DNA from 3 places in the Neorhizobium sp. BT27B genome. Region 1 is predicted to be linked to each of the others. Evidence: riboswitches for the same ligand, from Rfam matches in the RefSeq annotation. Region 1 holds a riboswitch; each other region holds the start of a gene.
The links. Region 1 has a riboswitch for cobalamin ahead of AAIH70_RS12050 (ABC transporter substrate-binding protein). Riboswitches for the same ligand answer to the same signal wherever they lie in the genome.
Positions count from the first base shown of each region.

Region 2: linked by a shared signal. The riboswitch ahead of nrdH (glutaredoxin-like protein NrdH) and the one ahead of AAIH70_RS12050 (ABC transporter substrate-binding protein) in region 1 are both predicted to bind cobalamin.
Region 3: linked by a shared signal. The riboswitch ahead of AAIH70_RS12910 (DUF1852 domain-containing protein) and the one ahead of AAIH70_RS12050 (ABC transporter substrate-binding protein) in region 1 are both predicted to bind cobalamin.

Region 1 covers NZ_JBCIYT010000004.1:54,074-61,958, reverse strand. Annotated here, with positions in the region: gene AAIH70_RS12065 (zinc-binding alcohol dehydrogenase family protein) at 1-497, opposite strand, end outside; gene AAIH70_RS12060 (mannitol dehydrogenase family protein) at 494-1,612, opposite strand; gene AAIH70_RS12055 (GntR family transcriptional regulator) at 1,843-2,733, shown strand; cobalamin riboswitch at 2,819-3,049, shown strand; gene AAIH70_RS12050 (ABC transporter substrate-binding protein) at 3,214-4,242, shown strand; gene AAIH70_RS12045 (FecCD family ABC transporter permease) at 4,254-5,282, shown strand; gene AAIH70_RS12040 (ABC transporter ATP-binding protein) at 5,279-6,079, shown strand; gene AAIH70_RS12035 (pseudoazurin) at 6,076-6,528, shown strand; gene AAIH70_RS12030 (hypothetical protein) at 6,622-7,885, opposite strand, start outside.
Region 2 covers NZ_JBCIYT010000004.1:379,056-386,940, forward strand. Annotated here, with positions in the region: gene nrdE (class 1b ribonucleoside-diphosphate reductase subunit alpha) at 1-2,006, opposite strand, end outside; gene nrdI (class Ib ribonucleoside-diphosphate reductase assembly flavoprotein NrdI) at 1,976-2,389, opposite strand; gene nrdH (glutaredoxin-like protein NrdH) at 2,401-2,622, opposite strand; cobalamin riboswitch at 2,923-3,142, opposite strand; gene AAIH70_RS13530 (substrate-binding domain-containing protein) at 3,387-4,280, shown strand; gene AAIH70_RS13535 (sugar ABC transporter ATP-binding protein) at 4,480-5,997, shown strand; gene AAIH70_RS13540 (ABC transporter permease) at 5,994-6,956, shown strand; gene AAIH70_RS13545 (tagatose kinase) at 6,975-7,885, shown strand, end outside.
Region 3 covers NZ_JBCIYT010000004.1:237,249-245,133, reverse strand. Annotated here, with positions in the region: gene AAIH70_RS12920 (acyltransferase) at 1-441, shown strand, start outside; gene AAIH70_RS12915 (methionine synthase) at 740-1,768, opposite strand; gene AAIH70_RS12910 (DUF1852 domain-containing protein) at 1,794-2,771, opposite strand; cobalamin riboswitch at 2,875-3,087, opposite strand; gene AAIH70_RS12905 (hypothetical protein) at 3,413-3,775, opposite strand; gene AAIH70_RS12900 (HlyD family type I secretion periplasmic adaptor subunit) at 3,949-5,328, opposite strand; gene AAIH70_RS12895 (type I secretion system permease/ATPase) at 5,325-7,112, opposite strand; gene AAIH70_RS12890 (KTSC domain-containing protein) at 7,655-7,858, opposite strand.

The DNA of each region.
Region 1 (7,885 bases):
CCGGTCACCAGCACGCGATCTTCCGAGGTGATCATGCCGCGTTTGACGCCATGGGCGCCGATCGCCAGAAACTCGATCATCGCCGCGTCTTCGAGCGGAATATTGCCTGTAGGGATGACATTCTGCTCGGGCACGCAGAGATATTCCGCCATGCCGCCATCCTTGTGCACGCCCAGAACCTGAATGTTGCAGCAGGCATTGGACAGGCCCTTGCGGCAGGCCTTGCAGGTACCGCAGGAAAGATAGGGCACGATATAGACCGGATCGCCGGCCTTCAGTCTGCTATTCGCCGGCGCCTCCTCAACCGTTCCCGACAGTTCATGGCCCATGACCCGAGGATATTCGAGAAAAGGATGTTTGCCGGCAAAGATGTGAAAGTCGGTGCCGCAAATGCCGACATGGCGAATGCGGACCTTGATCTCGTTGTCGCCACGCACCGGTTGCGGGCGCGAGACGATCGAGAGGCGGCCGGGTTCATCGCAGACGAGTGCCTTCATGCGGTTTTCCTGTCGGTGGTATGGACGATGGCTTCGAGTGTCGGGGCAGGCGTGCCGGCCCAGTCGAGAAAGGCTTTTATCCGTCGCTCGATCTTCAGTTCATGATTGCCGGCAATGTCGGCGATGCGGTGTTCGAGATAGGGGTTGAGGAAGCGCCCCATCGTCGTTTCGACATAGGCCTTGGCTTCCTCGCCCATGCCGCGCGCCGCAAAGCCGGGAACGACCTCGTCGCGATAGACCGCATCCAGCCGCGCACGCACGGCAGGGTCGGCGAGGATTGCCTTCACCGTCTCGCCCTTCGGACGACCTTCCTTCAACCAGATGTCGGCGAGCGTGGTGTGGCCAAGGTTGAGAATGTGCAGTTTCAGGCGTTCGAAGGGCTCGAGCTTGTCGGTCAGCACGATCGACGGATGCGTGCAGGGCAGGTTGAGGCCGGGGCTGCGTTCGATCGCCCACAATGCGTATGGTTCTGCGACGGCGCCGACCGGTTCGATCGGCTCGGAGACGATGCGGTCCACCAGCGTATTCGCGAAAACCACCTTCTCTTCCAGCCATGCGAGGAACGCGGCATCCGCGCCGCTCTTTTGCACGAGATCGCGGATGATGCCCTTCAGCACGGGGCCATTGCCGTTGATCAGTTCGCAAGGGAGAATGATGATCGGCTTTGCTGTTCTGCCGAAGCGCGCGTGCAGAAGCTGGGCGAGTTTGCCGGGGAATGATGGGCGCGGTGACAGGACGTCCAGTTCGGTGCCTGTTGCCTCCGCCGATATGTCGTAACCGGAATCGCCGGTATTGGAGAGGATGAATTCCGCCTGTTCGCAGAACAGATTGACGACCTCAGCCCAATTGCCGGCAACGGACAGGCCGCGTTCGACGCTTTTGACCGCAACGGTGCGTTCGACAGCGTGTCCGTCTTCCAGCCCGCGAATGATGACCGGAAAACCGGCAGGGTCCGTGAAAGCGGCCAGCCGCCCGGCGCGCTCGGCAGAGCCCGATGTCTGCACGATAACCACCGGCAGAACATGCTGTCCTGCCTGTTTTGCCTCATGCAGGAAAAAATCCGCATGCGCCTGGAGAAAACGGCTGGTGCCGAATTGTAAAATGATGCCCGTCATGGACGCTCCGCCCTGATTTGGTAATTCTTTGAAATGATGACCAGTCGAGGCGTGACGAGCGCGCAGCATCGCAATTCGCGTGGCATGTCTTCCTCTCCCGTAACATGCAGTAAACTGTTCTTTTGGGATAAAAGACAATCGCCTTGCAGGCAATTTGTTTTTTATATAAAAAGAGCAGTTATAAAAAACAGCTTCTGCCAAGTGTCATTTCAAGGCGCCCTTTTCCGGTCATGAAAACCAACGCCCTCTTCAAACGCAGCTATAATCAGGCCCTCGACATGCTGGCCGCCACACAGGTGGAGGCCGCGCTGCCATCGGAGCCGGCCATGGCTGCGACACTTGGCATCAGTCGGACGACTGTGCGTGCGGTGCTGGCGGCGCTCGCCATGCGCGGCATCATCACCATAGACGGGCGTGCCAAGCAGCTGTTGCGCCTGCCGAAGCGTAACGACTACATTGCCGATGCCGATCTGGAGCCGCTGGCCGACATGGTGGAGCGCAAGTTCATGGCATGGCTGGTCGGGCCCGATTGCAGCCCCGGCCATACGATCAATGGTCTTGATCTTGCCCGGCAGTTCGGCGTGTCGACATCGGCCATTCGCGATTGCCTCGGAAAATTCAGCCATTTCGGCCTGTTGGAACGACAGAGCAACGGCCGCTGGCGCACGCTTGGCCTGACCGTCGATTTCGTCGCGGAACTGTTCGATATGCGCGAATTGATCGAGTTCCGGGCTGTCGATCGATTTGTGGCGCTGCCGAAGGATGATCCGCTCTGGGGCGATTTGTCTCTGCTCGCGGATGAACATCACGCCCTGCTCGACGATTTCGAGCGCCGCAATCGCGAGTTTTCCGATCTCGATCACCGGTTTCACAAGCTGGTCGACAGCGTCGTTCCCAACCGGTTTCTCGGCAATATCCAGGGCGTGATGTCGGTGATTTTTCACTATCACTACCAGTGGAACAAAAAGGACGAGAGCGCCCGCAATCATCGGGCTCTGGGGGAGCATCTGGCCTATATCGAGGGATTGCGGAGTGGGGACCTTTCCCAGGCGCGCGAAAGCTGCCGCCTGCATCTGCACACGGCCCGTTCAACTATGCTGGCTTCCATCAATCCCGGCTGATGGTATGGAAATCCTCAGTATACAACTTGACTGTAATGATATTACATAACATACACTATTGGCATTGACGGCGGGCGCATCTGCCAGCTAAGTCAGCGTCGACGGTTTCCAACGCCAAAAGCAATGGGATTAATAGGGAACACGGTGCGGACCTTGACCGGACCAATGCCGTGGCTGCCCCCGCAACTGTAAGCGGATCACCGTCCATCCTCGAGATGCCCGAAGGGTATCTGGCCACTGTGTCGTGATCGGCATGGGAAGGCAGGTGGACGTCATGTTCGTGAGCCAGGAGACCTGCCGTCAGGACAGAGCTATCGTTACGGGCGGGGATGCCCGGAAGAGGACCACGTTATGATGCTTCCGAGCGCTTATGCGCACTCCATGGTCTTTATCCCTCATCCGTCGATGTCGGCTGTCTGCCGGCAGGTGCTGTGACACGCCTTGCCGCTTCCCATCGATCACACCCTTCAAGGAGAGACCATGTTTCATTTTACGCGCCGGGCGTTGAGCGCTGGCCTTTTGGCTGCCGCTTCATTGTCATTGGCCACCACCGTGTCTGCTGCCGAAACGCAATATCCATTGACGATCAAGAATTGCGGCCTTGAGCTGACATTCAAGCAGGCGCCCTCGAAAACCGTTTCGGTTGGCCAGAGTGTCACGGAAGTTCTTTATCTGCTCGGTCTCTCCGACAAGGTGGTCGGTACTGCGCTCTGGGTCAGCCCGGTGCTGAAGGGTTTTGAAGAGGTCAATGCCAAGGTCGAGCGCCTTGCCGATAATGATCCGAGCTTTGAAGCAGTGATCGGCAAGAAACCTGATCTAGTTACCACCCAGTTCCAGTGGCAGATCGGCCCGGAAGGTGTGGTTGGTACCCCGGCACAGTTCGCCGAACTCGGCGTGCCGGTTTACACATCGCCGGCCGATTGTGTTGGCAAGGACAATTCCGGTGGTGGCGATGGCGTGCGCACCGGCGTCTTTTCGATGGAGCTGATCTATCAGGAAATCCGCGATCTGGCGGTCATCTACAATGTTCAGGATCGTGGTGAGGAAGTTGTAGCCGACCTGAAAAAACGTGAGGACGCCGCGCGCAAAAAGATCGCGTCGGCGGATGGCAAGCTTTCGGCTGTCTTCTGGTTCTCCAGCGCCGAACTCGATATCGATCCTTACGTTGCCGGCCGTCATGGCGCGCCGGGCTACATCATGTCGGCGCTCGGCATCAAGAATGTCATCGAAAGCGATGAGGAATGGCCAACCGTCGGCTGGGAAACCATCGCCAAGGCCAACCCGACCATCATCGTTGCCGGCAAGATGGATCGCCGTCGTTTCCCGGCCGATGATGTTGCCGTCAAGCACGCGTTCCTGAGGGAAGACCCGGTTGCCAGCCTGATGCCGGCCTTCAAGCAAGGCCATGTGGTTGAAATGGATGCGCAGGCCATGAACCCGACCATTCGCACGATCGAAGGTCTGGAAGTGCTGGCTGATGCGGTCGCCTCTGCCGGTCTGGCCAAATAAAGCCGATCGCAGTGAAACGCATTCCAGCAAAACTTGGAGGGACAGGCGCCGCAGTTGCGGCGCTCGTTCTTCTTCTGGTGGCGCTGATTGCCGGTGCGGCGATCGGCGAAACCTCCATTCCCTTCGATGTGGTGGTGAAAACGGTTGCCAATCGGATGCTCGGTGCGGGTTATCCGCTTGAGCCTCTCGATGAAGGCATCGTCTGGAGCTATCGCCTCAGCCGCGCCGTCGTTGCCGCCTGTTGCGGCGCGTCGCTGGCGCTGGCCGGTGCGGTGCTGCAGTCGCTTTTGCGCAATCCGTTGGCAGACCCCTACATCCTCGGTATTTCGGCCGGTGCCTCCACCGGTGCTGTCGCCGTTGCCCTTCTCGGTTTCGGGGCCGGCATGCTGACCATGCCGATGGGCGCGCTTGCGGGCGCTCTCGCCGCCTTCCTGCTCGTCAGCCTTCTGGCCGTGCGCGCCGGCAGCGGCAGCAATGCCATCATTCTCGCCGGTGTCGCCGGCTCGCAGATGTTCAACGCAATCACCTCCTTCGTCGTCACCAAGTCGGCGACGGCGGAACAGGCGCGCGGCATCATGTTCTGGCTGCTCGGCAACCTGTCCGGCGTGCGCTGGCCGGATGTCGGTCTGGCGCTGCCGGTCACCATCATTGGCCTGCTGATCTGCCTCTGGCATGTCCGCGCGCTCGATGCCTTCGCCTTCGGCAATCAGGCCGCCGCCTCGCTCGGCATCCGGGTGCGCCGGGTGCAGGTCGTGCTGATCTGTACGGCGGCGGCGATGACGGCAGCGATGGTGTCGCTGGTCGGCTCGATCGGCTTTATCGGTCTGGTCATCCCGCATGCGGCTCGGCTGATCGTCGGCGTCCGGCATGGTCGGCTGTTGCCGGTCACGGCTCTGGTCGGCGCTATTTTCATGATTGTCGCCGACATACTGTCGCGCACCATCATTTCCGGTCAGGTTCTGCCGATCGGTGTCATCACCGCATTGTTCGGCGCGCCGGCCTTCGCCTTCATCCTCGGGCAGAAGAGGGCGCGGCCATGAAGCTGTCCGCGCAAAATCTCTGCTGGTCCGCCGGCCGTCTGGAGATCGTCCGCGATGTCTCCTTCGAGGTCGCGTCAGGGGAATTTCTCGGGATCATCGGCCCCAATGGTTCTGGAAAAAGCACGTTGCTGTCGATGTTGGCCGGCATTCGCAAACCACTGTCCGGTCAGGTCATGCTGGGTGATATGCCCATGCGCTCCATCGGCAGCCGGGAGGTCGCCCAAAAGCTAGCCTTTGTCGAACAGCAGGCGGAAACGGCGGAGCGCATCACCGCCCGTCAGGCGGTTGAGCTGGGGCGCACGCCCTATCTCGGGCCGCTGTCCGGTTGGTCGGTCGAGGATGACACGATCGTCGATGCCGCGCTCGACAATGTCGATATGGCCGACAAGGCCGATCGCCAGTGGCATCACCTTTCCGGCGGAGAACGGCAGCGGCTTCATATCGGCCGCGCACTCGCACAGGAACCGCGTGTGCTGCTGCTTGACGAGCCAACCAACCATCTCGATATCGGCCACCAGATCGATCTGCTCGACCTCGTGCGCCGACAGGATCTGACGGTCGTGGCGGCCCTGCATGACCTCAACCACGCTGCCATGTTCTGCGATCGGATCGCGATCATGGACAATGGTCGGCTGACGGCGATCGGCAAGCCGCATGATGTCCTGACAGCCGCCACCATCAGTTCTGTCTTCGGCGTGGATGCCTCGGTTTCCCCCGATGAAGACGGTATCTGCCATGTGCGGTTTCGCGCCGGCGGCAGAAGACGAATTTCTCCCACGAAGGACGATTTTACATGATGAAAGTTCTCAGACCCATCCTCGCCTCGCTGGCACTGGCGGTTTTCTCCGGCAATGCGATGGCCGAGACTTTCGAAGTCAAGATGCTGAACCGGGGCGAAAAAGGCCCGATGGTATTCGAGCCGGATTATCTGGAAATCAAGCCCGGTGATCGGGTCGTGTTCGTTCCCACCCACAAGAGCCACAATGCCGCGACGATCGATGGCATGATCCCGGAAGGTGCGGAAGGTTTCAAAAGCCGTATCAACGACCAGTTCGAGACCGGTTTCGACAAGCCCGGCTTTTACGGGATCAAATGCTCACCGCATCTGGGCATGGGCATGGTCATGCTGATCAAGGTGGGGGAGGCAAAGCTTCCGGAAAGCTACAAGTTGATCTCGCTACCGGCCCGCGCCAAGCCGCGCATGGATGGATTGTTTTCGCAGGCGGAAAAAACGCCTGCTCAGTGAAATGCAAAAGGGCGGCACCTCGCAAAGGGCCGCCCTTTCTCTGTCTGCAATGACCGGCCGCCTGTATGCGGCCGATCTTGTCTTCATCTCGGATCAGGCTACCTGGTAGGCAGCGATGACGGCTTCGACCTGCTTGTTGTCCATTGCCGCAAGCTGCTTTTCCGTAAGCTCACCAAGGCGTGTCTTGCCGAGGCTTGCGATGTCCTCCACGGACAGACCGCCAATAGCCTTCGTGTTGATCGCGGCGATTTCGTCTGCCGTGAACTGCTTGATGGCATCGGTTGCCAGTCCGGCAATCTGGGCGGTGGACAATACGCCGATCTGACCGGTCGTCAGCTCTGCCACCTGGGTCAGCGTCATGTTGGCAATCTGGTCGGCGGTCAGGCCAACCACGGCCTTGTTGCTGAGCTTGGCGATATCGCCGGTGTCGAGCTCCTTGATCTGGTCGTTGCTCAATGCGCCAACCTGGTTGGCCGTGAGGGCGCCAAGCTGAGTGTCGTCCAAGGCCTTGATGGAGGCAGTGCTGAGGCTCTTGACCTGGTTGGTGCTGAGTGCGGCAACCTGACCAGCCGAAAGCTTTGCAATCTGAGTGGTGCCCAAACCGCCGACGACCGTATCGGAAAGGCCGGAAATTGCCTTGGTGCTGATCGCGCCGATCTGGTCGTCAGTCAGCTCCGCAGCGGTCTGGAAGCCACCGAGCTGTTTTGCCGTCAGCGTGGCGATCTGCGCGGTGGTGATGGCCTTTGTCTGCGTTTCGGACAGCGCGGAGATCTGTGCCGTCGTCAAGCCAGCCGTGGCCTTGGTGCTCAGCTTCTGGACGGAAAGCTTGGCAACCTGCTCGTCGGAAAGTACCGCCACCTGCGTGGAGGTCAGTGCCGCAAGCTGTGTGTCGCTCAGTTTTTCGATCTGCGCGTCTGTCAGGCTCTTGATCTGGTTTGTGCTCAGCGCCGAGACCTGAGCGGCCGTGAAGGCATCATCAATGTCGTCGGCAGCGATCTTGGAGATGATGTCGGTGGACAGGCCGGTGATTTCCTTGGCGCTGATCTTGGAGATCTGGGCTTCAGTCAGGTCACCGTCTGCAAAGGCGCCGATCTGCTTGCTGGTCAAGGAACCCATCAGCGTATCGGTGAGCGTGGCGAGCTGGGTTGCACCCATATTGCCGAACTGCTCCGCCGTCAGGCCGGGAATGGCCTTGGTCGAGAGCTTGGTCAGATCGACCTTGGCGAGCTGAGCATCGCTCAGGCCGGCCACCTGGGTGGAGGACAGGGCGCCCAGCTGTGTTTCGGTAAGCTTGCCGATCTGTGTGTCCGACAGGCCATCGATCTGTGCGTTGCTCAATGCGGTGATCTGGGCCGGC
Region 2 (7,885 bases), 320 kb from region 1:
AGCGACAGGCCCTGATCGACATGCTGGGTCGCCGCCGCATATGTGTCGATGATCTTTTCAGGGCCGATCTCGTAGGCATCCTGATAATACTCGACATTGTCATTGGTCATGAAGGCGGCCGGATAATAGACGCGGCCGATCTTGCCCTCCTTGCGGATCTCGATCTTGGAAACGATCGGGTGGATCGAGGAGGTCGAGTGGTTGATGTAGGAGATCGAGCCGGTCGGCGGCACGGCCTGCAGGTTCTGGTTATAAAGCCCGCCTGCCATGACCTCGGCCTTCAACTGCCGCCAATCGTCCTGAGTCGGGATATGAATGCCCGCGGTCTCGAATAGTTCGGCCACGCGCTGTGTCGCCGGTAGCCATTCCTGTTCGGTGTATTTGTCGAAATATTCGCCAGACGCGTATTTCGAGTTTTCGAAACCCTTGAAGCTTCTGCCCTTTTCGACCGCCAGCCGGTTGGAGGCGCGCACGGCGTGATAGGCAACCGTGTAGAAATAGATATTGGTGAAATCGACACCCTCTTCCGAGCCGTAGAAAATCCGCTCGCGGGCGAGATAACCGTGCAGGTTCATCTGGCCGAGGCCGATCGCGTGGCTGTCTTCGTTGCCTTGAGCGATCGAGGGAACCGAGGTGATGTTGCTCATCTCGGACACGGCCGTCAGCGCCCGGATCGAGGTTTCGATCGTCTGGCCGAAATCGGTTGAGTCCATGGCGGCGGCGATGTTGAGCGAGCCGAGATTGCAGGAAATGTCCTTGCCCATCTTCGCGTAGGAGAGGTCGTCGTTGAATTCGCTCGCATCGCTGACCTGCAGGATTTCCGAGCAGAGATTGCTCATGGTGATGCGGCCGGCGATCGGGTTGGCGCGGTTCACCGTGTCCTCGAACATGATGTAGGGATAACCGCTTTCGAACTGGATCTCGGCGATCACCTGGAAGAACTCGCGCGCCTTGATCTTCTTCTTGCGGATACGGCCGTCCTCGACCATTTCCTGATATTTTTCCGTCACCGAGATTTCGGTGAACGGCACGCCATAAACACGCTCCACGTCATGCGGTGAGAAAAGATACATGTCCTCGTTGTTGCGGGCGAGTTCGAAGGTGATGTCGGGAATGACGACGCCGAGCGACAGCGTCTTGATGCGGATCTTTTCATCGGCATTTTCGCGCTTGGTGTCGAGAAAACGCATAATGTCCGGGTGGTGGGCATGCAGGTAAACCGCACCCGCGCCCTGCCGCGCGCCAAGCTGGTTGGCGTAGGAGAACGAGTCTTCCAGCAGTTTCATCACCGGAATGACGCCGGAGGACTGGTTCTCGATCTGCTTGATCGGTGCGCCCATTTCACGAAGATTGGTGAGCGACAGCGCCACACCGCCGCCGCGCTTGGAAAGCTGCAGCGCCGAATTGATCGAGCGGCCGATGCTTTCCATATTGTCCTCGACGCGCAGCAGGAAGCAGGAGACGAGTTCGCCGCGCTGCTTTTTGCCGGCATTGAGGAAGGTCGGCGTCGCCGGCTGGAAGCGGCCGGAAATGATCTCGTCGACGAGATCGCGGGCAAGCTTTTCATCGCCGCGCGCCAGCGCCAGCGCCACCATGCAAACGCGGTCCTCGTAACGCTCGAGATAACGCTTTCCGTCAAAGGTCTTCAGCGTGTAGCTGGTGTAATATTTGAAGGCGCCGAGAAAGGTCGGGAACCGGAATTTCTTGTCATATGCGTGGTCGAACAGGTCGCGCACGAAATTGAACGCATACTGGTCCAGCACCTCCTGCTCGTAATAGCTTTCGGTCACCAGATAATCGAGTTTTTCCCGCAGGTTATGAAAGAACACCGTGTTCTGGTTCACATGCTGGAGGAAATACTGTTTTGCGGCCTGCCGGTCGCGGTCGAGCTGGATCTTTCCCTCACCGTCATAAAGGTTCAGCATGGCGTTGAGGGCGTGGTAATCGAGCGCGGCTTCGGCCGGCTTTACCGCATTCACTGGCTTTTCGAAGTTTGTCGCGTCCAAAATCGTTCCAATCCGTGTCTGACGTTGTCGACATCTTCCTGCGTGCCCAGAAGCTCGAACTTGTAGAGAAAAGGCACCTGGCACTTGGCGGAAATGATGTCCCCGGCGATGCAGTAGGCTGCGCCGAAATTGGTGTTGCCCGCGGCAATCACGCCGCGGATGTTGGATCTGTTGTCCGCATCGTTGAGGAAGCGGATCACCTGTTTGGGAACGGCGCCCTTGTTTTCGCCGCCGCCATAGGTCGGAACGATCAGGACGAACGGGTTGGGCGCGCAAAGCGCCTCATCGCTGCTGATCGGAATGCGCCGGGCGTTCATGCCCAGCTTTTCCACGAAACGGTGGGTGCTTTCCGATTTCGTGGAGAAATAAACGACCTCACCCATCGCGATGATGGTCAGGCGAGGGCGCTGATCATGTCAGGGCGAAAACCTGCCCAATGCTGCTCGCCGGCAATCACGACGGGCACCTGTCGGTAACCGAGACCCTGCACGAGGTCATAAGCCTCGGCATCGGCGGACACGTCGATGATAGTGTAGTCGATGCCCTGACGGTCGAGGGCGCGGGTGGTCGCGGTGCACTGGACGCAGGCGGGTTTACTGTAAACGGTGATGGTCATTGTCGGTCCCCTCGTGTGGAATAGGCGTGCAAAAGCGGTCGGACATCCGCCGATGTCCGGGCAAAAGAATATTGGGTATGAAGGTCGTCGCTGACGTGGCCGGACGTTAAACGTCCATCATTGCCACTGCGCGCAACATGAAATCAGCAGGCCGACATCGGCTTGCTGGTCGACATATCGATGCTTATCGAAACTCAAGAACATAAGACTTCACCCCGAAGCATTTCATACGGGACATTCGGGGAAGCGCATGCGCAGGATCATCCCGCACATATACGCGACCTTCCGGACACCCCGCCCGTGGACGTTTCGTACAAGGCAGGTCTCCTGGCTTGCGGGTCACGGCATCCGTTCCGCCTTCCCAACGCTTTTGGCGTCAGTGGCCTGATCGATCGGATGCTCGCCGCTTACAGTTGCGGGGGCAGCTTCGGCATTGTGGCGCCCGTCATGGGTTTCACGCACCGTATTCCCGTCTTAGCTTCCGATGCGAATCGGAAGAACCTTGAACACTAGATATAGTAGACGAGGTGAAAATTCCGTCAACGACTATGTTGTTTCGGCCCGATCAAGGCTGGGGAAAACGAGCGGCCTTGCCGTATAAGATCACGGTCACAGAAACTTTTTCACGTAAATTTATTTACGTACGAATTCAAAAATATTGACGCGCGTAAAATTTAGGACATATGATGAAAAATCCGCCGGCAAGAGGAGGCCCGCCGGCTGGATGTGTGCTTTTAAGGCCTCAAGGACGGGGAGGAATAAACATGACCCTCAAGAATTTCGCAAAGACGCTGCTGGTTTCCGCAAGCCTGACGTTTGCCGCCGCTGCCGCCCATGCCGAAGGCATCGGCGCATCGCTGCTCACGCAGCAGCACCCATTCTATAACGAGCTCGCCAAGGCGATCACCGCTGAAGCCAAGGCCAAGAACGTGTCGGTCGAAATCTCGATCGCCAATCAGGACCTGAACAAGCAGCTCGCCGACATTGAAGACTTCATCGTCAAGGGCGTCGACGTCATCATCATGTCGCCGGTCGACAGCAAGGGCGCACTTGCAGCCGTTGCCCGCGCCGAAGCTGCCGGCATCAAGGTTATCACCGTCGACGTACCGGTCGAAGGCGCCAAGGTTGCCTCCTATATCGGCACCGACAACTATGCCGGTGGCGTCAAGGCCGGTGAACTGATGGCCGAACAGCTTGGCGGCAAGGGCGAAGTCGCAATCATCGACTACCCGCTGGTGCAGTCGGTGGTGAACCGCGTCAACGGCTTCAAGGAAGCCATTGCCAAGCACCCGGACATCAAGATCGTGTCGATCCAGACCGGCATTACCCGCGCCGAAGCACTGGCCGTTGCCCAGAACATGCTGCAGGCTAACCCGGACATCGGTGGCATTTTTGGTTTCGGTGACGATGCCGCTCTCGCCGCAGCCGTTGCCGTCAAGTCTTCGGGCCTGACCGGCAAGGTCAAGGTCATCGGTTTCGATGGCATGCCGGAAGCCATCAAGGCAGTCGATGCCGATCCGGACTTCGTCGGCGTCATCCAGCAGTTCCCGGACCAGATGGGCAAGCTTGCCGTCGAGACCGCGATCAAGCTGCAGGCGGGCGAGGAAGTGCCGGCCGAGCAGCCGATCGTTCCCGGCGTCTACACCAAGAAGCAGTAAGTCCTCCCAAGACGCTCTGCGCATGAGGCCGTCTCTGCTTTGAGACTGCCTCCTTCGGTGGTCCGCTCCCCCAGGCGGGCCACCGGAAATCTGCGGATTGTTCGAAGCCGCCCGATGCGGCGCACCATCTGCATGATCAGGAATAAGGAGCAGCTTTCACCGCAGTGGTGGTGTGAAGCGCTCGTTGAAAGGTGACGCCATGGAAACCTCAGGCGACAAGGTGATCCTTGAGATCAAGGACATGTCCAAGGAATTCGGGGCCGTGAAGGCGCTGAAGAACATGCAGCTTACGGTGAAGCCGGGCCGCGTACACACCATTCTCGGCGAAAACGGTGCCGGCAAGTCGACGCTGATGAAGATTCTCGCGGGCGTTTATCAGCCAACGACGGGTTCGATCGTGCTCGATGGCCAGCCTTATGCGCCGACCAATCCGCAGGATGCCGCCAAGGCCGGCCTGACCATCGTTTTTCAGGAACTCAGCCTCTGCAACAACATGACCGTTGCGGAAAACATCCTGGCAACCCGCGAGCCCTCCAGGGCCGGTTTCATCAACGACAAGGTTTTGGTGCGCAAGGCGGCCGAACTGGTGAAGGAACTCGGCCTGCCGGTTTCGGTCAGTGATCAGGTCGGTGATTTGTCGATTGCCCAGCGTCAGCTGGTGGAAATCGCCAAGGGTTTGAGCATCGAAGCCAAGGTCGTCATCCTCGACGAACCGACCTCCTCGCTCAGCGACAGTGAAGCCGAAATCCTGTTTCAGATCATTGGCCGCCTGAAAGCCAAGGGCGTCGCCATCATCTACATTTCGCACCGCATGGAAGAGATCATGCGGCTGAGCGACGACATTACCGTCGTGCGCGACGGCAGTTATATCACCACCCGCGACAAGACAGAGGTGACGATCGCCGAGCTGATCGCGCTGATGGTCGGCCGCGACATGAACGAAATCTATCCGCCGCGTGATGTGGCCGCTCCGGCACTCACCGAAAAGCCGGTTCTCGCCGTCAATGGTTTGTCGCGCGTCGAAGAATTCGAAAACGTTTCCTTCGATGTGCGTCCAGGCGAAATTCTGGGCTTTTTCGGCCTGATCGGCTCCGGCCGCTCGGAGGTCATGAATACGCTGTTCGGCATGGCCAAGGCCTCCGCCGGCACCGTTGCCATCGATGGCGTACCGGTGAAAATCACTTCGCCGGTAGAGGCCATCGAGCGCCGTATCGGTTTCGTCACCGAAAACCGCAAGGAAGAAGGCCTCGTCTTGAGCCACAGCGTCGAGAGCAATATCTCGATGGTGGCGCTGAACGGCTTTTCCAGCGCCTTCGGTTTCCTGAAACGCCGTCGCGAGCGGGAAGCTGCCAATGCCGAAGTCGCACGCCTCGCTATCAAGACGGCCTCGCTCGATACCATTGCCGGCTCTCTTTCGGGCGGCAACCAGCAGAAGATCGTGCTGGCCAAATGGCTTTTGACCAAACCAAAGATCCTCATCCTCGATGAGCCCACACGCGGCGTCGATGTCGGCGCCAAATTCGAAATCTACAAGATCATCCGCCAGCTGGCGGCGGAAGGCACGGCAATCCTGCTCGTGTCCTCCGAACTTCCGGAAGTCATAGGCATGAGTGACCGCGTCGTCGTAATGAGCGAGGGCAAGGTCACGGCAATCGCCGACCCTGACCAGATGACACCGGAAAAGATCATGCACTTTGCCACGGGATATGCATCATGAGTGACAAGAGCGCAGCCAGCGCCGCCTTCAAACAGGTCATGAAACAGTATGGCGGTATCTTTTTATCGCTGATCGTTCTGTGCGTGATTTTTTCCGTCACCAACGGTCGTTTCATGTCGGTGGCGAATTTTCTGAACATCCTGCAGCAGGTGTCGGTCATCGCCATTGCCGCCTTCGGCATGACCTGGGTCATCCTGCTCGGTGAAATCGACCTGTCGATCGGCTCGATCATCGCGGTGGCCGGCATGGTCGGCGCGCAATGTTTCGCTTTTGGCATGAGTTTTGTGCCGGCGCTGATCCTGACGATTGCGGCAGGTGCGCTGCTCGGCCTCGCCAACGGCGTGCTGACGGCGAAATTCCTGCTGCCGTCCTTTATCGTCACGGTGGCGACCATGGGCATCTATCGCGGCATGGTCAGCCTTCCGACCAATGGTGCGCCGGCCATGATCATGGAACCGAGCTGGACCGCCATCGGCACCCAGAGCTTTATCGGCATCCCGATCGTCATCTGGGTCGTTGCTGTGCTGTTCCTGTTCAACCACATTCTCTTGAGCAAGACCAAATTCGGCCGTCGCGCCTATCTGACCGGCGGCAACCGCGAGGCAGCGCTTTATTCCGGCATCAAGGTCGATCGCCTGAAGATCATCATCTTCATGATCTCCGGCGTGATGGCGGCGATCAGCGGCGTGTTGCTCTCCTCGCGCCTCTTCTCGGCCCAGACAAATGCCGGCATGAGCTATGAACTCGATGCCATCGCGGCAGCCGTTCTCGGCGGCACCAGCCTTGCCGGCGGCGTCGGCACCATGATCGGCACGCTGATCGGCGCGCTTATCATCGGCGTCCTCAACAACGGGATGAACATGCTGTCGGTGCCTTACTTCTACCAGCTCATCGTCAAGGGCCTCGTCATTCTCATCGCCGTCTATCTCGACGTGCGGTCGAAGCGCGCCAAGCAGTAATCATTAGAGCAGATACCAATGTCGAAAATTCTCACCATCGGCGAAATTCTGGTCGAAATCGTCGCCACCAATCGCGGCAACGGTTTTCGTGAAGCCGTGCCGCTGATCGGCCCGTTTCCGTCGGGCGCACCGGCGATCTTCATCGATCAGGTCGGCAAGCTCGGCCAGGAATGCGCGATCATCTCGCGCGTCGGCGAAGACGACTTTGGCTGGGTCAACATCAACCGCCTGACGGAAGATGGTGTCGATGTCTCGGGCATCGAGGTCCTGCCGCTCGGCACCACCGGCAGCGCTTTCGTGCGTTACCGCGAGGACGGTGGCCGCAATTTTGTCTTCAACATCCGCAACAGCGCCTGCGGTGAGATCGAACTGTCGGACAAGACGCTGGCCCTTATCGACACCTGCACGCATATGCATGTCATGGGCACGGCTCTGTACGCACCGAGCGTCGTCACCAGCATCCTGACCGCCGTCGAACGCATCAAGGCCGCTGGCGGCACCGTTTCCTTCGACCCCAACCTGCGTCCTGAAATTCTCGACAGCCCCGGCATGCGCGAAGCGTTGCAGACGGTGCTTTCCAAGACCGATCTGTTCATGCCGAGCGGCGAGGAGCTGTTCCTGTTCGCGCAGGCAAAGACTGAGAAGGAAGCCGTCGTCGAGCTGCTTGCCAAGGGCATCAAGGCCATCGTCGTCAAGCGCGGTGACAAGGGCGCCAGCTATTACGACAAGGACACCCAGATCGATCTTCCCAGCTACAAGGTCGAGGAAATCGATCCGACCGGCGCCGGTGATTGTTTTGGTGCCACCTTCGTCACCTTCTGGCTGAAGGGCATGCATCCGGCCGAAGTGCTGCGATACGCCAATGCCTCCGGTGCGCGTGCCGTCACCAAGGCCGGCCCGATGGAAGGGGCCTCTACCCGCGCCGAACT
Region 3 (7,885 bases), 180 kb from region 1:
GGCCTGCTGCAACCGGTCAACGGCTTTTATCGCCTCACCCGTGGCGCTTATGCGCAGTTCGGCGTGCCGGTGCCGCTGCCGGAAGCGGCCATCAATTCGGTCATTACCAACTACCGCAATCACGACGGTTTTTCCGGCGAGAGCTACAATGCCTGCAATCTGCTCGACACCATCCATCCCTTGTGGCTGTGCCTGAAACAGACGGATTTTTCGCGCGCGCAGGCGGAAACGATTGCCGAAAACGTCATTCTGCGTGGCGCCGAGAGATGGCAGACGGGCAGGGGCTTTGCGTTTGCAGACCGCCAGAACCCCGGCCTTCAGGGCACGGAAATGTGGCTGTCGACCCTGCATCTGGCGGCCGATCTTCTGGGGGTGGAAGAAAAATTTGCCTTCACGCCGAAGGGTGTGCATCGCACCCGCGCGGTCGGCATGGGGTTATGAAGGGCTTCGAAAAGGTGGGTTCTTAAAGGGCAATGACGCCGTGCGAGCACCGGGCATGGTGTGATTGAAACGTGGCTCGGAAAACCCACGATGTGCATGGATTGATCACTGCTCGAGCAGGCTACAGTCTCTGGGCAGCACATCATTGGCAGGAATGCGGCAAAGGCGGACATCCTTCGAAGTCTTCAGGATGATCCGCGCTATGACCGCAGAGTCATTCTTAGGTCATCCAGCGTGTATCACGGTGGGTGCGGTGGCGACGGGCAGCCGCCATCCGCTGGTTCAGACAATCGGAAAACTAGCCAGCGAGCTCTCTCCGGACGATCTCAGCTCCTGCACTCAAGGCATTCAGCTTGCCTCTTGCCACACGACGGGACAGAGGGGCCATGCCGCAATTGGTGCAGGGGCAAAGGTTTTCTGCGTCGACAAACTTGAGCGCCTTGCGCAGCGTTGCAGCGACCTCCTCCGGGGTTTCGATGGTATCGCTTGCCACATCGATGGCTCCGACCATCACTTTTTTCCCTCGTACAAGCTCCAGAAGATCCATCGGAACATGAGAATTGTGGCATTCGAGGGAGATCATGCCGATGCTGGATTTCTGCAGTTTGGGGAGAGTTTCCTCATACTGCCGCCATTCTGACCCAAGCGTCTTTTTCCAATCCGTATTGGCCTTAATGCCGTAACCGTAGCAGATATGGACGGCGGTCTCGCACTTCAGCCCTTCGATTGCCCTTTCCAGAGTGGCGACACCCCAGTCATTCACCTCGTCAAAGAAAACGTTGAAAGCAGGTTCGTCGAACTGGATGATATCGACGCCGGCCGCCTCCAGTTCCCTTGCTTCCTCGTTGAGTATCCCGGCAAATTCCCAAGCGAGCTTTTCTCGGCTCTTATAGTGCCCGTCAAAGAGTGTATCGATCATCGTCATCGGACCCGGCAAAGCCCACTTGATCGGCTGTTTGGTCTGCTGACGCAAAAACCTGGCGTCTTCGACGAAAACCGGCTTCTGGCGAGAGACAGTGCCGACAACTGTCGGGACACTCGCATCGTAGCGATCGCGAATTCTGACGGTTTCGCGTTTTGCAAAATCGACCCCTTCGAGGTGCTCGATGAACGTCGTGACGAAATGTTGGCGTGTTTGCTCGCCATCACTGACGATGTCGATGCCGGCCTGTTGCTGATCGTCCAGCGAAAGGCGCAAGGCGTCTCTTTTGCCCTCCAGCAATTCCTCATCCGCCAGTTTCCAGGGCGACCACAGTTTTTCGGGCTGCGCAAGCCAAGAGGGTTTCGGCAGGCTGCCGGCGGTCGATGTGGGGAGAAGTTTCTTCACAATGGGGACCTCTTCTAAGTGTTGATCAGGCGGCGCAGTGAGCAAACAGTTGCTCAAGGGCAGCGCGGTATGGCTTGATGAAGTGTTCTTCGGTGAACTTGGCCTGATCCACCGCCAAGCGACTTCGTTCGTCGCGGTCGTAGGCGATCCGGGTCAGCGAATAGTCCTGGTGTTTCAGATTGGGCTGGTAAAATGTCCCGGCCGCTGCATTCGCATTGTAGATTTCAGGGCGATAAATCCTCTGAAACGTTTCCATCGTGCTGATGATGCCGATCAGTTCGATATTGGAATAATCGCCCAGCAAGTCGCCAACAAAATAGAAAGCCAGCGGCGCGACGCTGCCCGCAGGCATGAAGTGGCGAACCTGCAATCCCATTTTCCCGAAATACTGGTCGGTGGACGAGAATTCATGCTGCCGGTACTCGACGCCCATGACGGGGTGATGATTTTCGGTCCGGTGATAGGTCTTGCTGGTCGAGGCGCTGATGCAAATGACCGGCGGCTTGCGAAACTGCGACCGGTAGGCATCTGACTGCAGAAAGGACTTGAACAGCTTCCCATGCAGGTCGCCGAAGTCGGCCGGAATACTGAAGGCAGGCAGGCTCCTGTTATACTCCGGCAGCACCACGCTGAAGTCGTAGTCGCGCACGTAGGAGGAGAAGTTATTCCCCACAATGCCTTCGATACGTTCCCCGGTTTTGTGATCTACGATCGTCGTCTTCAGTATCTCGATGAGAGGAAATTTCTCGCCATCAACATCCAGGTTCATTTCGACCGAAATGATCTCCAACTCGACCGAATAACGGTCAGATTTGGGATTATCCCAGTGTGCGAGGGCATTGAAGCGGCTATCGATCATCGCCAAGACATTGCGCAGGTTTTCCTGCCGCTTTTCGCCTCTGGCCAGATTGGCAAAATTGGTGGTGATGCGCGTATGTGCCGAAGGACGATAATCCTCGTCGAAGGGTAGGCTTGTGATCGTGAAACTGCAGGTCTGAGACATGTTGTGCCCCTATAAAGTTGGGGGCATGGGTCTGCGGACGCATAGCAAGATCGGCCGCGACGATGCAGCCTTTGCTACGGCACACTGGGACACCCCGCCCGTGGACGTTATTTCGCCAAAGGCAGGTCTCCTGGCTCACGGTTCATCACTTCCGTCCGTCTTCCCGGGGTAAACCAGTGACATATTGGACTTCAGCTCGCCGCTTACAGTTGCGGGGGCAGCGTCGGCTTTTCCGCATGACACGGAGCACCGACTTCCCTCTTAGCCCAGGCACGTTGCAGGCAACGACCGGGGAACCTTAGGCATGGTGACCATATTGCAAGTTAAGTCGCCGGTCAACATCATATAACGATATCTTTATATCGTTAAGTCTCTGCTGCAGTTGTAGGTGCGGGCCAAATGATTGCATTCGGCATCAACAGAGGATTCTCGCAGGCGCAGGCTTGGGCCGCGGCAACCAAATATAGATGGCTGACTATCGGCGCAATTCCGACGGGCGCAGGTGAGCATGCGTGATGACCGCAATGGGGCGACCGCAGCCCTGGCATTCTCGCGTCTTCTCTCGTCCCCGAGACATCCAACCCCCAAAACGCAAACAGGCGGCCGAAGCCGCCTGTCCAAAATCTCGAGCCGAAACCGGATCAGCCGGCGGCCGGAACCAGCAGTTCTTCGCAATAGCTGGAACCCTTGGAGCCGGGGCGATCGGCAACGATACGGATGTCTCGGATGTTGTAATCCGAAGAAACCGTCAGCGTCGCCGCGCAGCTGACGCTGGCGCTCTTGCCATTTTCCATCTTGATGCGCTTGTAGCCGCCACGCCAGTTGTAGACGGTGGAGGAACCGCTTGCGACGTCGCTGTATTGCGGGCCATAGGCGGCAAAAAATTTGCCGGCCGACTGGCCGACCCAGCGTGCCGAAATCGGGTCCGACTTCAGGGGAGAAGCGGTGGTGCATGCGGAAAGCGCGACTGCGACGACAGCCAGCGCGGCAAGACGGGTGTTCATGGTTCTGGTGGCCCTTGTTGAAAAACCGGGCAGCCGTCCCGCCACCCTGGAAATGCAATATTTCGCAAGCGGCCTAGCAGATTTCCGTCATGTTTCGCGAGAGGCTTTCCCGCATCTGCGAAAAAACTTTAGCAATCGCACTTTTATGTCACGCTTTTGCTGCGGCAAACGCCTCAGTTCTCGCGCATGGCCCGTGCCACCTGGTCGGTCAGCGGTTTGACCAGATAGGAAAGCGCCGATCGTTCGCCCGATTGCACAAAGGTTTCCACCGGCATGCCGGCCACCAGCGTCAGGTCGCCCAGCTTGTTGCGCTCATCCTGAGGAATGGTGATGCGCGCCGAATACCAGCTTTCACCGGTCTGCTGGTTGTGGTTGAGGTCGGCCGACACCGTTTCGACAATGCCGTCGATCTCCGGCGTGGTGCGCTGGCTGAAGGCGGAAAACCGCAGGCCCGCTTTCTGGCCGGCGCGGACCTGATCGATATCGGCCGGCCGGATCTTTGTGTCGATCACCAGCTTGTCGTCGGTCGGCACGATCTGCATCACCGTTTCGCCGGGTGAAATCACCCCGCCGATCGTGTGCACAGCCAGTTCATGCACGATGCCGGCCTGTGGCGCGATGATGTCGATGCGCTTCAGCTGGTCTTCGGCGGCAATGCGCTGTTCAGCCAGTTCCGCCAGCTTGTTGTCGATGTCGCGCATCTCGGTCAGCACTTCGGCAAGGCGGTCCTGATCCAGTTGCAGGATCTGCAGTTCGGTTTCGGAAATGCGGGTGGCTGCGCGGGCAATCTCGGCAATCAGCTGGCCGCGTTCGCCATCCAGCTGCGCCTTGGTGCGTTGCAGTTCGGAAAGCCGGGTAAACTGCACCAGCCCTTGTTCGCTGAGGTTGGAAATGCGTCGCAACTCCTCGACCACCCAGGAGAGTTCCTCGTTCTTGGCGTCACGCCGCACTTCCAGCCCGGTGCGCTCCTGCTCGATCTGGCCGATCTGCTGGCGAAGCCGTCCCTTCTGGCCCTCCATCGTCTCGCGCCGCGCCCTGAACAGCGCCGTCTCGGCGGAGATGTATTCGGAAACGGCAGGCTCCGACAGGCGTCCGGCCAGATCGTCGGGCACCTTCAAATCCTTCTGCTCGTCACGCTCGGCAATCAGGCGCATGCGCCGCGCGCCCAGCTGGTCGATCTGCTTGGTGACGACCGAAAGGTTGGCGCGGGTAATGGTGTCGTCCAGCCGGATCAGCAATTCACCGGCTTTCACGCGGCTGCCGTCTGTCACGCGGATCTGGCCGATGATGCCGCCTTCGCGGTGCTGGATACGTTTGGCCGATCCTTCCACCACGATCGTGCCGGTGCCGATGACCGCGCTTGAAAGGTTGGCCGTCGCGGCCCAACCGCCGGCACCGACCACGAGGGCACCGACAGTGACCGCCGAGGCCAGAAGATAACGGCGAATGGCTTGTGATGCCGGCGTTTTGGGACCTTCCTCCAGCTTGAACCGCTCGAGAAACTGCAGCCGCTGGCGAAATCCGGGCCAAAGAGATTTCAGGTCGAATATCATATGGCGATCCTCTTGCCGGGCTTGCTGGCGTCCGGTGCCTCGGTCGTCTCGTTCTCGGCCAAGCCCGTGGCCGGTTTCGGTCGCTGGCCTTCTTCCGCCTGTCGCGTCGTCTTGCGCAACACTTCATCGCGCGGACCAAACGCCACCATCGCGCCGCCATTCATCACCAGCACATGGTCCAGCGCCTGAAGCGCGTTGGGCCGGTGGGCAACCACGATGATGATCGAGCCGGCCGCACGCACGGCGGTTATCGCGCGGGTCAGCGCCACTTCGCCTTCGGAATCCAGATTGGCATTCGGTTCGTCCAGCACGATCAGGAAAGGTTTGCCGTAAAGCGCGCGGGCAAGGCCGATGCGCTGGCGCTGGCCGCTGGAGAGAATGGCACCGTGATTGCCGATGGCGGTGTCGTAACCGTCTGCCATGGAGAGCACCAGATCATGCACGCCGGCAAGCTTTGCCGCCTCGATGATCAGCTCCGGGCTGGCTTCGGGCGAAAAGCGGCTGATGTTTTCGGCAATCGTGCCGTCGAACAGGTCGACGCCCTGCGGCAGATAGCCGATCGAGGGGCCAAGTGCTTCCGGGTCCCATTGGTTCAGTGCTGCGCCATCGAGGCGGATGCTGCCGCGCGCTGCCGGCCAGATGCCGACCAGCGCACGCGAAAGCGTCGATTTTCCCGATCCGCTGGGACCGATGATGCCCAGTCCCTGGCCGGCAAACAGGCTCAGCGAAACATCATGGATGATCGGCTTGGCGCTGCCGGGCGGAATGATGGCGAGGCCGGCAACCGACAGCGAGCGTTTTGGCGCCGGCAGCGGCATCGGGCTGCGGTCATTGCCATAACGCTCCAGCGTTTCCTCCAGCCGGCGGCGCGACTGGCGAGCATTGATGAAACTGCGCCACTGGCCGATCACCATCTCGATCGGCGACAGCGCCTTCGAGGTCAGGATGGACGAGGCGATGATGGCGCCGGGGGAGGCCAGTTGCTGGATCACCAGCCAGGCGCCGAGCGCCAGAATGGCCGATTGCAGCGCCATGCGAAAGATCTTCGAGACGGCCGAAAAGCTGGCGGTCAGGTCGCTGGTTGCCGTCTGGCCCTCGACGTAGCGGCGGTTCACCTCGTCGAAGCGGGCGGCATAGGCGCTGCGCATGCCCATCGCATGCAGCGGTTCGGCATTGCGTTTCCCCGCCTCAACCAGTTCCCAGCGGGCCGAAACCAGCTGCGACAGTTTTCGCGTCGGGTCGCGCAACAGGAATTCGCTGGAGAATGTCAGCGCCATCAGGAAGGCGGCGCCGGCCAGCGCCGCATAACCGAAATAGGGATGGAAGATATAGAGGATGATGATGTAGAGCGGCATCCACGGCAGGTCGCAGATGGCGATCGGGCCGGAACCGCTCATGAAGCCGCGGATCTGGTCGAGATCACGCAGCGGCTGCGAAACCGCATCGCCTCGCGCCATGTTGAGCGGCAGCGACAGCACCGTGTTGAAAGTGGGATCGCTCAGCTGTTCGTCGATACGCCGGCCGATCTGCAAAAGGATTTTCGAGCGCATCATTTCCAGAACGCCGAGAAAGGCATAGATGCCGAGCGCAAGCAGGGTCAGTGCGACGAGTGTCGGCACGCTGCGGCTGGTCAGAACCCGGTCATAGACCTGCATCATGAACAGCGGACCGGTCAGCATCAGGATATTGGTCACCGCACTCAGTGCGGCAATGCCGTAAAAGGCCTTGCGGGTTTCCGTCAGCGCGGATGCCACGCGCGTACGCCGACCCCCTGATGAAGCCATCTCACTCACCCTTTAAAAATGTCCGGGATCGATACACGCCTTGAACTTTGACATCATTGATGCCCGGTGTTCATTTTAGGTCAGAGATCTCTAATAAACGTAAATCCGGCCAAAGCATGTTCGCATCCGCGAAAAATGTTGCAATGCCCGCAACGTCATTGCTGCGGAAAATGGATTTTTGCCGGCGCTTTTGAAAATTCTCCGGTTGCTGCACCGCCGCATGCCAATGAAACAATTTTGAACGATCAGGTCGGAAAACGCCAACCGCAGGTCTTAAATTATGTTAAGTATGTGTTTGCAGTGCGGGTGAATGTGTCTCGAAACGAGGCATTTTTCAGGAGGAATCGCATTTGCGGCGTTTGAAGGGCAACTTTCAGGCTATGAATTCGTTAAGGAAATAGGCCGGTCGGGAGCCGGTTGGAGACAATAGGGAGGAATTCACCATGCAAGGACACGTGTCGGGCTATCTTCTGTCGCTACAGATCTCCCTTTACATGTGGGCGGTGATCATCGTCGGCGGATATACGCTTCTGACCTGATGACTACAGAGACGGATATTTTCCGCGGATCTCGGTCATGTAATAATTGCCGGGTGAGGCCGCGACCGTGAGGCCGACCACCTGGCCCTTCGAGACCCCGGAATAGGCCCTGCGTTCGCCATTATAGAGAAAAACCGTGAGGTTTTTTTCGTCCTCGTCGTAATCGATCGCTTCAATCAGCTTGGATTGAATGCTGATGATTGCCATGGCCCACCTCTTTTTTGGTTAAAACAC